Regions from separate parts of the Bacillus sp. JZ105 genome, predicted to be linked through region 2. Evidence: riboswitches for the same ligand, from Rfam matches in the RefSeq annotation. Region 2 holds a riboswitch; each other region holds the start of a gene.
The links. Region 2 has a riboswitch for thiamine pyrophosphate ahead of tenA (thiaminase II). Riboswitches for the same ligand answer to the same signal wherever they lie in the genome.
Positions count from the first base shown of each region.

Region 1: another riboswitch for thiamine pyrophosphate. It lies ahead of thiC (phosphomethylpyrimidine synthase ThiC); the one in region 2 lies ahead of tenA (thiaminase II).
Region 3: another riboswitch for thiamine pyrophosphate. It lies ahead of tenA (thiaminase II); the one in region 2 lies ahead of tenA (thiaminase II).

Region 1 is NZ_CP096387.1:2,499,921-2,504,348, forward strand. It holds gene thiC (phosphomethylpyrimidine synthase ThiC) at 1-1,719, opposite strand, end outside; TPP riboswitch at 1,846-1,954, opposite strand; gene M1D81_RS12880 (LysE family transporter) at 2,190-2,822, shown strand; gene M1D81_RS12885 (YhcN/YlaJ family sporulation lipoprotein) at 2,869-3,486, opposite strand; gene safA (SafA/ExsA family spore coat assembly protein) at 3,817-4,428, opposite strand, start outside.
Region 2 is NZ_CP096387.1:3,587,250-3,591,677, forward strand. It holds gene M1D81_RS18490 (ABC transporter ATP-binding protein) at 1-1,320, opposite strand, end outside; gene M1D81_RS18495 (ECF transporter S component) at 1,295-1,894, opposite strand; gene tenA (thiaminase II) at 1,891-2,577, opposite strand; TPP riboswitch at 2,665-2,768, opposite strand; partial or broken gene M1D81_RS18505 (hypothetical protein) at 2,825-3,909, opposite strand; gene M1D81_RS18510 (type 1 glutamine amidotransferase domain-containing protein) at 4,051-4,428, opposite strand, start outside.
Region 3 is NZ_CP096387.1:1,172,496-1,176,923, reverse strand. It holds gene M1D81_RS05845 (thiazole synthase) at 1-569, opposite strand, end outside; gene thiS (sulfur carrier protein ThiS) at 574-777, opposite strand; gene thiO (glycine oxidase ThiO) at 774-1,886, opposite strand; gene tenI (thiazole tautomerase TenI) at 1,870-2,487, opposite strand; gene tenA (thiaminase II) at 2,462-3,172, opposite strand; TPP riboswitch at 3,251-3,360, opposite strand; gene M1D81_RS05820 (monovalent cation:proton antiporter family protein) at 3,420-4,428, opposite strand, start outside.

The sequences.
Region 1 (4,428 bases), 1.1 Mb from region 2:
CGCCTTCTTTTCCATCTCTCTTTTCACTTCTTCAGATTGATTGCGGATATCATGAGAAATTTTCATACTGCAAAACTTCGGTCCGCACATCGAGCAAAAGTGAGCGGTCTTAGCGCCTTCGGCAGGCAATGTTTCATCATGGAACGCCAAGGCTCTTTCTGGATCAAGTGACAGGTTGAATTGATCCTGCCACCTAAATTCAAATCGCGCTTTTGATAATGCATCATCGCGCTTTTGAGCCGCAGGATGTCCTTTTGCTAGATCAGCAGCATGTGCGGCAATTTTATAAGCGATCACGCCTTCTCTCACATCTTCTTTATTCGGCAGACCTAAATGCTCTTTTGGCGTTACATAGCACAGCATGGCTGTGCCGTACCAGCCGATCATGGCCGCACCGATGGCGGATGTAATGTGATCATACCCCGGCGCGATATCTGTTGTAAGAGGCCCTAATGTATAAAATGGTGCTTCCTTGCAAATGTCCATTTGCTTGTCCACATTCTCTTTAATTTTATCCATTGGGACATGGCCGGGCCCTTCAATCATCACCTGCACATCATGTTTCCAGGCGATCTCTGTTAATTCACCTAACGTTTCCAGCTCTGCAAACTGCGCCTCATCATTGGCATCAGCAATCGAGCCTGGTCTAAGTCCATCTCCAAGTGAAAAGGCGATATCATACGTTTTCATAATTTCACAAATATCTTCAAAGTGCGTGTAGAGGAAATTCTCTTGATGATGAGCAAGACACCATCTTGCCATAATCGCACCGCCTCTTGAAACAATTCCGGTCACCCGATCAACTGTAAGCGGAATATATCTTAACAGCACGCCCGCATGAATTGTAAAATAATCTACACCTTGTTCTGCTTGTTCAATTAATGTGTCTCTGTACACATCCCACGTCAAATCTTCTGCGACTCCATTCACTTTTTCAAGGGCCTGATAGATAGGAACGGTTCCTACTGGGACGGGGCAATTCCGAATGATCCATTCTCTCGTTGTATGAATATCCTTTCCAGTAGACAGATCCATCATTGTATCTGCCCCCCATCTGATCGCCCATGTCATTTTTTCAACCTCTTCATTAATGGATGATGTTACAGCTGAATTGCCAATATTCGCATTGATTTTGACATGAAAATTCCTTCCGATAATCATTGGTTCACTTTCTGGATGGTTAATATTCGAAGGAATAACGGCTCTTCCGCTCGCTACTTCCTCTCTAACAAACTCAGGGCTTAGCTCTTCTCTTATTGCGATAAACTCCATTTCAGGCGTAATGATGCCTTTTTTGGCATAATGCATTTGCGTTACGCGCGCTCCTTGTTTCGCGCGGAGCGGCTTATGATGAAAATCAGTTTGGACAGAATGGAAGGACTCCTTCTCCCTTGACCGATATCCGTTATCTTCCGGTTTTACATGACGCCCTTCATAGCTTTCTGTATCTCCTCTTTCTTCAATCCATGCTGCCCTAAGACGCTTTAATCCTTTTGTGACGTCAATATGAACGTTCTCATCAGTGTACGGTCCACTCGTATCGTATACACGGGCTGGTTCATTTTTTATGTCGCCCGCCTCTGTCACAGTATGTGAGAGCACAATCTCTCTTTTCGGTACTAAGATATCGGGCCTTGATCCTTTCTCATACACCTTTCGGCTGCCGTCAAAGCTGGATAATAATGATTGGTTGGATGGGACACTTTTCTTTTCCTTCATTTGCTGTTCTCTCCTTTTCTTCTTGTCACCGGACAGGATGGAATCAGCACCAGCAAAAAACCAGGCTCTATTTAAAGAACCTGGTTTCGTCGTCAGAAATAAACATGCATATCATTGATAGGATACATGCATCATCTTCAACTTCCCCACGCTGGTACGAGCCAGATCAGGTCCAAAGGGTTAAGAAGCTTATGCTTCTCTCTCAGCCCATTTACGGGCACCCCTAGTCACTTTTATTGATTTCCACATCAGTGTAGCATAGAGACATCATGAAGAAAAGAAGATTCAGGAAAATAGTTCCTTTCCCCTATAAGCGTTATGGATCATGTTGATATACAGTCTTCTATACATCATCTATCTCTATCATTTCAATCAAATCTGAAATAAACATTGATCCTTTTCTCCTGTTATGTATAATTAATCTAAACGGAGAATTTTTATACAATTTATTCAAAGGAAGTTCTAGTCGATTGCAAACATTTCTCACATTTATCGTCGTAGGATTCTCAATTGCTCTGCCTGTTGGAGCAATCACGGTTGAAATGACAAAACAGGGACTCAAAAACGGATTCTTTCATGGTTTAACTGTCGGAGCAGGCGGTATGACCATAGACTTATTACTTATTTTGGCTTTATATGCTGGATTTGCTCAGTTTTTATCTTTGCCGTTTGTTCAAATCCCGCTCTGGCTGATCGGAGCTGTATTTTTAATGATTCTCGCATACGATTCCATTAAAAATGCGGATCAAGATATCCATTTAGCAGGAGAAAAGGTCAATAAATCATTCGCAAAAACATATCGAAACGGCTTGCTCGTGGCGGTATCTCCTGGAAATCTTGTGTTCTGGGTTTCTGTTTTTGGGGCTGTCCTTGCGGATGCGTATACAAAAACAGACTCATCTGAATTTATGCTGGCTGCCGGCGGTATTTTGGCAGGGATTCTCCTTCATGACATCGGTCTTCTCACACTTGTATCCTTAACTAGAAAAGTGATGAATCGGACGATGATCAAGTGGACATCCATTATTGCTGGTATTTTATTACTAGGGTTTGGCTGTTATTTCTTTTACGAATTTTATATAGGCATCAAGGTTTATTTTTAAGAAAAGGCTAAAGTTCGTGATGAACTTTAGCCTTTTTGATGTCAAACTACCGGGTCATGCCTGTTTGGCCTGTTTCAAATTGCGTTCTTCTCATGTCTCTAAAGCGTGTGAATGCACCTTCATCTTTTATGACTTGGACTGCTCTTCCATCCGCATAACGAGTCGCTGCTTCTTCTACTTGTGATACACCTTCCGACGTCAGGCGGCCATCTGATTTAATGGCAATATACACATTCTCATCCGTCACCATGACTTGAGAGTCAGCCACGTGATTCATTTTATTGATGCGGTTGGCAATTTTTCTTGAACGCTGGATGTTCTCTTGTTTATCATAGCCTGAGAACGACATTTGGTTATGATAGTTCATATCTCCATGACTGTAGCGTCCATCTCCACCTGTGAGAGGGATTCGATCATCAGCTTGAGGACGTGTACGGTAATCAACATTCGTTGTATTTCTCCCGTTCATTCCCTCCATGAGTTCAGAAACTGGTCCTTGATGATCTTGGTTGTTGTCTTCCGCTCGTTGATTCGAATGATAACCAACCGGCTGGCCTGATTGATTATGACGTGTATCGACACCTGCGTTATTATTTGCACCACATGCCGTTAAACCAATAGGAAGAAGCACTAATGCGATTGTTTTTTGCCATTTTTGTCTCAAACGAAAAACCCCCTGTACAAATTCAATCTCATGAGCGCGAAACAGGCTCTGTTTTAGCATGTACAGTTAGGAAAAAAATCAAGCTGTCAGTTATAAACAAAAAAAGGAACGATTGAGATCGTTCCTTCCGACTGGTGACAAATGCTAAAATGTTCTTGATTTTAGCCATTTGTCTTCTTTTCAGCGTAATAGAAAACCTTTGCAATCTAGGAGGCGAGCACCGGAACGGAGCGAATTTGACATTCGTGAGTACCGGCGCGCAGACCTGACACCGAATGCGAGGGTTTGTCTACACGCTGAAAGGAACGATTGAGATCGTTCCTTCTGTCATTAATCTTCTTCTTCTTCCTCCGGCCTTGCAAAAACGGATTGACCTGGATATGACTGCATGTAAGGCTGAGCTGGATAAGCACCCATTTGGCCATAAGGAACAGAATTCGGATAATGTCCCAGCCAAGGCTGATGATGATGCTTCATGCCATCATCGCATCCACAATCTTCCTTGCCATATGCTGCATTTGAAACGTTTGGAAAAAAGCCTTGATTTGCGTTGGCATTTGCATTGGCATTCGGATGCATATGGTGATGCCAGTGATGTCCGTCGTTTGCATGGTGCTCATGATTTTCTCCGTAGTAAGCAGGCGCTTGATACGCAGGATAATACGGATGAGCTGGGTATGGATATGGCATCATATGATGGTGATAATATGGATGGATAGGATAACATAAGCCTGATCCCGGTAAAATTGGCGATGCCGGCACCATTTGCTGCGGATATGGATACATCGCCGGCATGTAATGACCATAACCAAAATAAGGATCATATGGTTCATGATGATGATGCTGGTGATGATGCTCGTTATTTTCAGCCATTCCCCCTACCGCTGCCCCTCCCACATTTGGCATTTGCGGGAAGTTAGGAAGGTTCGGATAATTGCCATG
Region 2 (4,428 bases):
CGGTTCATCTAACAGCAATACATCTTGATCAAAAAGGAGCATCGTGGCAACACTCAATCTTCTTTTTTGCCCTAAACTTAAGGTGAAGGGATGTGCTTTTGCATGCTTCTCTAAACCGAACTCTTTCAGCAGCTGTACCGTTTTTTCTTGTACGACTGATTCTGGCCAGTTTCGTTGTCTGCCGCCAAAGGCAATTTCATCGAATACTGTGTCTTGAATAAATTGAAGCTCCGGATTTTGAAACACAAAGCCTGCTTTTTCATAGAGTAGTCGGTCAGACCATTTTTTAAGGTCTATTTCTTTTAAGAATATATGACCTTTTTTAGCTGGCTCTAAGCGGATCAAATGTTTGAGACATGTACTTTTTCCGCTCCCATTTTCTCCAATAATCGCCACCCAATCTCCTGCTTTGATATCCAGCTGAAGGTTACTCATAATCCTTTTTTTCCCGTAGCTTAATTGAAGATTTTCTGTACGAACCATTGTCTTTCGTGCAATTGATGGCACTTTTTCACGCTGCTCTTTTCGTGCTTCAAAGGTTTGCATAAAAGTTTGACTCAGTGGATGAAATGGATCTTGAATGATCGTAGACCATTTCTCGGGAAATAATTTGGGCCGCCAAATGCCAGCCTCTTTCATTTCTTCCTCATATGCCGCGAGCACATCTTTTGGAGCTCCATCTGCTAAAATGCTGCCTTGATCATCTAATAAAATCACCCGGTCCATCCATTCGATGACACCATCAAGCACATGCTCTACAAAAATCATGGTCTGATGCTGATCAGCTGCAAGCTGCTGCAGCAGTTGAAATATGTCCATTCTACCTGCCGGGTCAAGCTGTGCGGTCGGTTCATCAAAGAATAGAACATCCGGCTGTAATGCGAGTAGACAAGCAAGTGCCAATCGCTGCTTCATGCCGCCAGATAAAGTATGAATCTCTGTTTGCGGATCGACATTCAGTTGGACTTTTTGCATGAGCTCCTGAATGATGTCATCCATCTCTTCACGAGGGACAGAACGGTTCTCTAAGCTAAAGGCAATTTCTTCATTGACGCGGTGCATACAAAACTGAGAGTCTGGATCTTGAAACATGACGCCTGTATGTCTTTGCAGCACCACTTCACCCTGCATGTCTGCTTCCACATGCTCTGGAATGATTCCAGCCAGAACCGAAATGAGCGTGGATTTCCCGCTTCCGCTCGGTCCTAAAATAAGCACCCTTTCTCCTTTTTGTACCGTAAGGGAGATTTGATGCAAAACGGGCTTAGGCTGTTCATAAAAACGGACAGAGAGTTCATTGCACGCGAGAAATGAATTCATGCTGTTCACCTTTGTTTCGTTTTTCTTTCATGATGGCATATTGATTTAGTACACCTGTTTTGGATAGTGCGTCCACCACCACTTTCGCAAGGCAGCCGCCAAGTATCATTCCACTGATAATTTGAGTCACAAGAGTCATAAGTAAAACTTGAGGCGTGTAATAACCAAAGCCATTTGCCACGAGACTGTACGCCATCGCTCCGATAGCGGCAAAGGCACCAGACAGCATCAGTGTCCACATGCGATATCGTTTATAACCAAAAAGAGCGAAGGCGATTTCTGCCCCAAGCCCTTGGCATACACCAATCAGCAGAGCTGAAAGTCCAAAGTGGCTGCCTGTCAATAATTCCACAGCCGCGGCGGCTGTTTCCGCAATCAGAGCAGCCCCTGGCTTTTGAATGATATATGCAACGATTGGACTGGCAATGACCCATATTCCAAACATGATGTTGCCTCCTGCTGGGCCCACAAGTGCTGTAATCGGTAAGTATAGCGTGGACCATCCTAAATAGATCACACCACACGCAACGGATAAAATGACCGCAAGGACGACTTCTTTCATCTTCCATGTCATGATGAATGCACCTCCAGTTGAACTGGCCACTCTTCAATAGTAAAGGCCATTTCCCAAAACTTGTACTCGAGCTGGCAGCTTAAGATAAAGTGCTGTTTCATTTTTTCCTTTTCCTTCTCACTTGCTGCTTCCGCCAATTGATCGAGCCGCTTGCAAAGCTCACCTGTGACAGAATCAGTTAATCCTCCATAAAACGTGATCCACTCATAAAACGGATGTGACGGGTCTGGCTGCACATCTGTAAGCATTCGTTTCCCTATTTCCCAATATGTCCAAGGACATGGAAGCAGGACAGCGATGATTTCACCAAGCGTGCCCTCTTGCGCAACTTGCAGCATGTGATGAATATAGTGGTGAGCACTCGGAGCCAAAGAAGCACCTTGGAGCTCATCATATGCGACTCCTGCCACTCGGCAAAGGTTTTGATGAGGGTGCGTCTCACTATCTAGTACAAACGCAATCTGCTGATGGAAAAACGCAATATCCTCTCTGTCTGTACATCTGCTGAGTGCTGCTGCATAAATTTTAATGAATGCTTGTAAGTATTCTGCATCTTGTTTGACGTAATGAATGATCTGTTCCTTTTCCAGCTTTCCTGCTGCCAAGCCTCTGACGAACGGATGCTGATAAATGGCTTCAAATAACGGTTCTGCTTCTTTCCTTAATTGCGTAGAAAATGTCATAAAAAAAGCCTCCTCTTCTTCAGTTGAATAAATGAAAAAGCCACCCCAAATGGAGCGGCCTTCTTATCGATTCAATCATGAATAAGACAAGGTCCAGCTCCACTTCCCTCCGCTAGTACGAACTAGATCAGGTTCAAAGGGTCCAAGATTTTCTCTTGTCTCAGTCATACATGACTCCCCTAGTGGACTTTTGTCATTTAATTATCTTTACTCTACACATGTGGCGATTTGATGTCAACCGCCTTTCTTAATTCAACGTTCTGATTGTTGGCAGCTTCTCGATCCCTGCAGCATAGTAGAAATTCAGCACACTGAAGAAATCAATCGGCTTTCCTGTTTTTAAATCTACAGCTAAAATATGATCACCGTAATTTGTCATATCATCAATATCTAAGCGTCTTGGTGTTGTCTTCCCGAGTGTATCAACAAAGCTACTATGGTAGTACTGCCCGCTAGCAAACGATGATTCATGATACATAAATAAAGTCTCCACATCTAAGTAGACGAGAATGGCCTCAGAGGAACTGGCATATGGAGCGGAGCAGAATGAGTTCTCTGTTCATATTTTCCATCATATGAGAAGTAAAACACACGCTCCCATTTATAATCGGCGGTCTTTGTTTGCTTATTGTATACTTTTGTACCATTTGCGAAAACATCACCGTTTGCATACTCAGCTACAAAATATTGCAAGGTGGACGAAAGGGATACAGCCCCCGTGAAATTGGGCGGGTTTTTTGCATTCACTTGTATCGTGTAGGAGTCTCCAAATTCTCCGCCGCTTGTAATACCGAATGCATAATCACCTGCTGGTAAATTGGTCAATCCAAGCAGGCTGCCTGCCGGTTGAATTAAATCTGTCGGGTAGGCTTGTCCTGTTTCATAATCAACAACAAATAATTGAACAAAATAATCAGGGTTTGAAGAGGTAATCCGGCTGATGAGTGCCTGAGGTGAAGATGTGCTTAAAAACCATAAATCAACTGGGTCGTCCTCTGTTAAGACAGCCGATTGATTAATAGCTAGTCCATCAATGGAGCGAACGGCAGACGTGCGCATTTTGCCTTCTTTAGCAGCTTTTCGTTTGATACTGATTCCTTTCTTCTTATTCACTTTAAATGATTTTTTCACTTGCTTCTGTTGAATAGCGGTTCCTTCATCCTGCTTCAAAAACGATTCTTGCACTTGCTGAATCGCTTTTTCTGTCAGTGGTGATATTTTCCCTTCTGATTTCGGTGCTTCTTCTGCTTTTAATGCTGGTGAAAACAAACCTGTTGCGACGAGTAAAACAGACAGTAAAGCTGCGGTGATTTTGACATAAAATGCTCTCACAGGAACATCCCCTTTTTCCTCATTTGGTTTTTTTACCCTGTGATTATTTTACCATTATTCTAATTATTGTTTTGGTCTTTTTTGGGACATTTTTATAACAAAAAAACCAGCCGCATGAGTTACGACTGGTTTTTGATCGTTTTATGCAATGGTTTTGACAAACAAGCGTGCTGTTTCTGCACTTGATCCCGGGTTTTGTCCAGTGATGATTTGTCCGTCAACGACAGCAAATGGCGCAAAGGCATCTCCTTTTTCAAACGCTGCCCCCTGCTCACGAAGTTTTGTTTCCAATAAAAATGGAACTTTTGATGTCAGCTGCACGGCTTCCTCTTCTTCGTTTGTGAAGCCTGTGATTTTTTTGCCTTTGATAAATGATTTGCCATTTTGGTCCTTCACATCAACGAATGCTGAAACACCATGACAAACGGCTCCGATCGCACCATTTTTATCTGAAACCGCTAAGATCGCATCCGCTACCAGTTGATTAGACGCAAAGTCGATCATAGGGCCGTGCCCTCC
Region 3 (4,428 bases), 1.4 Mb from region 2:
TCCTTCGGAGAACCTACGCCAGCATCAATAATGACCGGCACCTTCGCCTGCTCAATAATAAATGAGAGATTCAAAGGATTTAGTAAGCCTTGGCCTGAACCAATCGGTGAAGCACCAGGCATGATGGCATGGACACCGAGTTCTTCTAATTTTCTTGCCAGCACCACATCATCAGATGTATATGGCAGCACGATAAATCCTTCTTCGAGCAGCATTTCAGATGCTTTTAATGTTTCAACTGGATCTGGCAGAAGAGACCTTGAACAGCCAATGACTTCTACCTTGATCATGTCACAAAGCCCAGAAGCCTTTGCTAAACGGGCAATACGCACTGCCTCTTCTGCTGTACTTGCTCCAGCTGTATTCGGAAGCAGCGTATATTTTGATAAATCAAGCTGCTCCAAAAAATTAGGCTGAGATGCTTCGAATATGTTCATTCTTCTGACGGCAAAGGTTAAAATTTCGGTTTCCGATACGTTCACCGCTTCTTTTTGAACCTCAAATGATGGGTACTTTCCTGTTCCGAGTAATAGTCTTGATGTGAATGTTTTTCCGCCAATGTGCAGCATTGGATCATCCTCCTCCTACAAAATGAACGATTTCAATCGTGTCATTTGGTTGAATTTCTACTTGTTGAAACGCTTCTTTATCAATGATTTCATGATTCTTTTCAACGATCACCACTCGGTTTTCAAGCTGATAGGCTGATAGCAGATCATAGATCGTTCCATTCTCTTGATCGAAATCAACAATTCTGCCATTCAATTGAATCTTCATACGAATAGTGCCTCCTTTCGTCCAATTCGAAACGCGTGAAGCCATTCTTCTTTGACCGGTTCGTCTAATATTAGGTCACGAATGATTTCTCCAGTAATCGGCGCAAGTAAAATGCCGTTTCTGTAATGCCCTGCAGCAAAAAGAATACGCTTGTCTTCTGGATGTCTTCCGATATAAGGATGCCGATCATTTGTCGCCGGACGAAGGCCTGCCCAGCACTCTTCAATCGGCATCTCCTTAATAGAAGGCATAAGCTGAGACGCCTTTTGAATCACAGCTTCCATGCCGCCAAGCGTTGGAACAGCCTGCCACTCGTTTGGCTTCATTGTTGCGCCGATGACAAGCTTTCCGCTATCTCGCTGAACGATATAACAATGATCATGATAAATGGTGTGTGCGAGCGCCGGACCATTATTCCATACAGACACACATTCCCCTTTGACTGGATAAAGAGAATGCGATAATCCGAGTTCTTCAAAAAAACGGCCAGACCAAACACCACTTGCGACTGTCAGATCATCACATGTGAATGTTCCCTTCGTTGTTCTGACAGTTAACGCTTCTTTGTCCCGCTTCACTTCGATCACAGGTGTACACTCTTTCACATCTGCCCCGTACCGAACCGCCGCCTGCCATAAAGCCCTGCATACAGCGTAAGGCTCCACATGCACATCCTCTTCAATCAAACCTGCTCCCAGCATGTGATCTGTAACTTGAGGCATACATTTTTTTACACTGCTTGCGTCAAGCCATTGAAATGTAGACAAATGCTGCATGCGGCAAAGGGCTTGTTTCTCTTCTTCTGTAAAGGCGACCTTCATGATACCGCCCGCTGAAGTCCGAATATCAATGCCTGATTCATGCAGAAGATCGACTTTTAATTTTTTGTATAATGCCTGGCTTGCTCTGCCTGCCTGAAAGAAAACATCCTCATGACCCTCTCCTTCAGCATGTGCACCGAGCATCCCGGCAGCCGCACTTGTCGTTTGCTTCCCTATCTCATTCGCTTCAAATAAGACCACCTGTTTTCCTGCTTTTGCAAGGTGATAGGCGATGGAGACCCCTATGATTCCACCACCAATGATTGCAACGTCATAATGCTTTTTCATAAGGATTCTCCTTTACCTTTTCAGAAAATGCTTGTGCCATCATACGCGGCTGATGATGAGCAAAAATCCCAGACATGACAGCAATTCCTTTCACATTTGCTTGTTTCAATTCTGGAACTCGTTCTGGGGTCACCCCGCCGATGGCCACCACTGGAATCGTTAGTGCAGAAGTCAGTTCTTTCACAAGATGTACACCTCTTGCCTGAAGTCCTGGTTTACAAGAGGTAGCATATATGTGCCCAAACATGACATACTCTGCTCCATTTTTCTCTGCTGCTTTCGCTTCTTCTATCGAATGGACAGATACTCCCGCATGAAGGTGAGGAAACTTTTTTCGCAGTTCTTTTGGCGAAAAGCTGTGGCTCGGGAGATGCACCCTGTGAATATTGGTAAGCAGCGCAACGTCTACTCGGTCATTAATCACGAGCTTTTCTTTCGGTACACCTTCTAAAAGAAGATTCTTCACGAGATCAACAAGCTCACTCGCTGTTTTAGACCGTTCCCGAATATGAATAAAATCCACTTCAGACGCAATGGCTTTTATTTGTTTGATCAGTTCACCCGCAGGAAGCGAATCATTTGTCACTGCGTGGAGTTCCATTTGCACCAACCCCATCTAAGCATGCTGTTTGCCACATTTCTTTTTGATACGCCATCTCCCAAAAATGATATTCGTAATAGCTTGAAATCACAAAATTTTCTTTCATATTGGCCCGTACATGGTCTGGTGCTTTTTCCGCTAGTTCATCAAAGCGGTTCACCTGTTCGAAGACGAGTTCCTTAAACCAATCGCCTCCATATGTCAAAATCCATTCTTGGTAAATCGGATGGTCAGGTGTTGTTTGTTTCAGCTTTTCACCTACCTCATAATAGAGCCAGTAACATGGTAATAATGCGGCTAAAATCTCTTCAAACCGTCCGCTTTTTACAGATCGGTACATATGAGAGGTATACGCATAAGCAGTGGGAGAAGGCTTAAAGTTCTCAATGGCTTCATCAGAAATTTGCAGAAGCTCTGTAAATTTCCTATGCAGCGACAGCTCTGCTTCATACGTGCCCTGGGCATGATACGCCATTCTGCCCGTCGTATGTAAGTCCTCACTCATCGCCGCTCCATATGCCTGCACCTTTGCAAAATGAGTTAAATAATACGAATCCTGCATCACGTAATAGGTGAAACGATCGAGTGAAAGTGTGCCATCTCCAATCCCTTTGACAAAAGGATGTGTAAAGCTTCCATTCCACCATGTTGCTGCAGCCTCTTTACATTCTGTTGAAAACGTCATATTCCTCTCCTCCTGTTTTTCCATATAAAAAAGCCACTTTCCGCGTGGAAAGTGGCTTGGAATTTGTAAAAAGCATAGTCAAAAACCGCACCACTTCCCTACGCAGGTATGAACCTGTTCAGGTAATGAGGGTCTAAAAGTCGACACTTTTATCTCAGCCCTTATAAAGGACTCCCCTAGTGGATCAAATATATGATGTTGTACCTCTATCTTAATCAGGAATTGGTCATTGGTCAAGGGTTCATTGTCATTCTAATTGGGCTCTTAGACCTGCCACATACTCACGGGAGCCCGATACAAGCACACGGTCACCGCTTCTAAGTGTCGTATCACCATGCGGTACTAAGCTGTCTACTCCTCTGAAAATGCGGACAAATACCAAATCACCGGTGAAAGGGAATTCCCTCAGCATGACATTATGATAACGATGATTGTTCATTTGAATTTGATACAAAGAAGAATCCTCATTTGTTAGCAATCGAATCGCATCAGGTGCTTCAATCAAAGCTCTTAGCACCGTTTTAGATGAAAGGAAAGTAGAAAACGTATCAATGCCCGCTTCCTTCAATGTCAGCTCTGCCTCAGCTTTATTGACACTTGCAATGACTTGTTTCGCTCCTTCCTCTTTTGCAAATAAAGCAATTTCCTTATTTTTCGTCTCACTGCCTGTTGCGACGACAAGGACATCCTCTTGGCCGACGCCTGCCTTTCTCAGCGTCTCATCGTCGTATTGTTCAATTGATTCGACTTCAAAGATAGAGTCTGCCAGCAGCGCTTCCTTATTTTCTTGAAACACATGCAAAATCCGAATGTCATATTCATCCTGATGTAAATCAAGTGTGACAGGTAAGGTCAGTTGATTTGCTCCAATAAAGGTCACACGCTTCTTATGGCTTGCCGCTTGTTCTTTTTTAAACAGCGCTTTAAACCAAACAGGTGTTAAAATACTCGTTAACACAGCAACTAAAATCAGCGCTCCTGACATTTTATGATCAATGACACCGAGCCGCTCACCAATCGTCGCAGCTGCTATGACGAGAGATAACGTAGAAGTTAATAAAAAGCCGGAGCCAATGACCTTTTTCATGTCATACCATTTTTTCAAATAAAGAATCGGGATGAGCTTACTTATAAGCAGCGCAATAAACAGCAGCGGAATCATGATCATAATGCTTGGGTCCTTAAACAGTGCCCATATATTCAGATCTACTCCGACCATCACAAAAAAGATCGGGATTAAAAATCCGTAGCCAAAT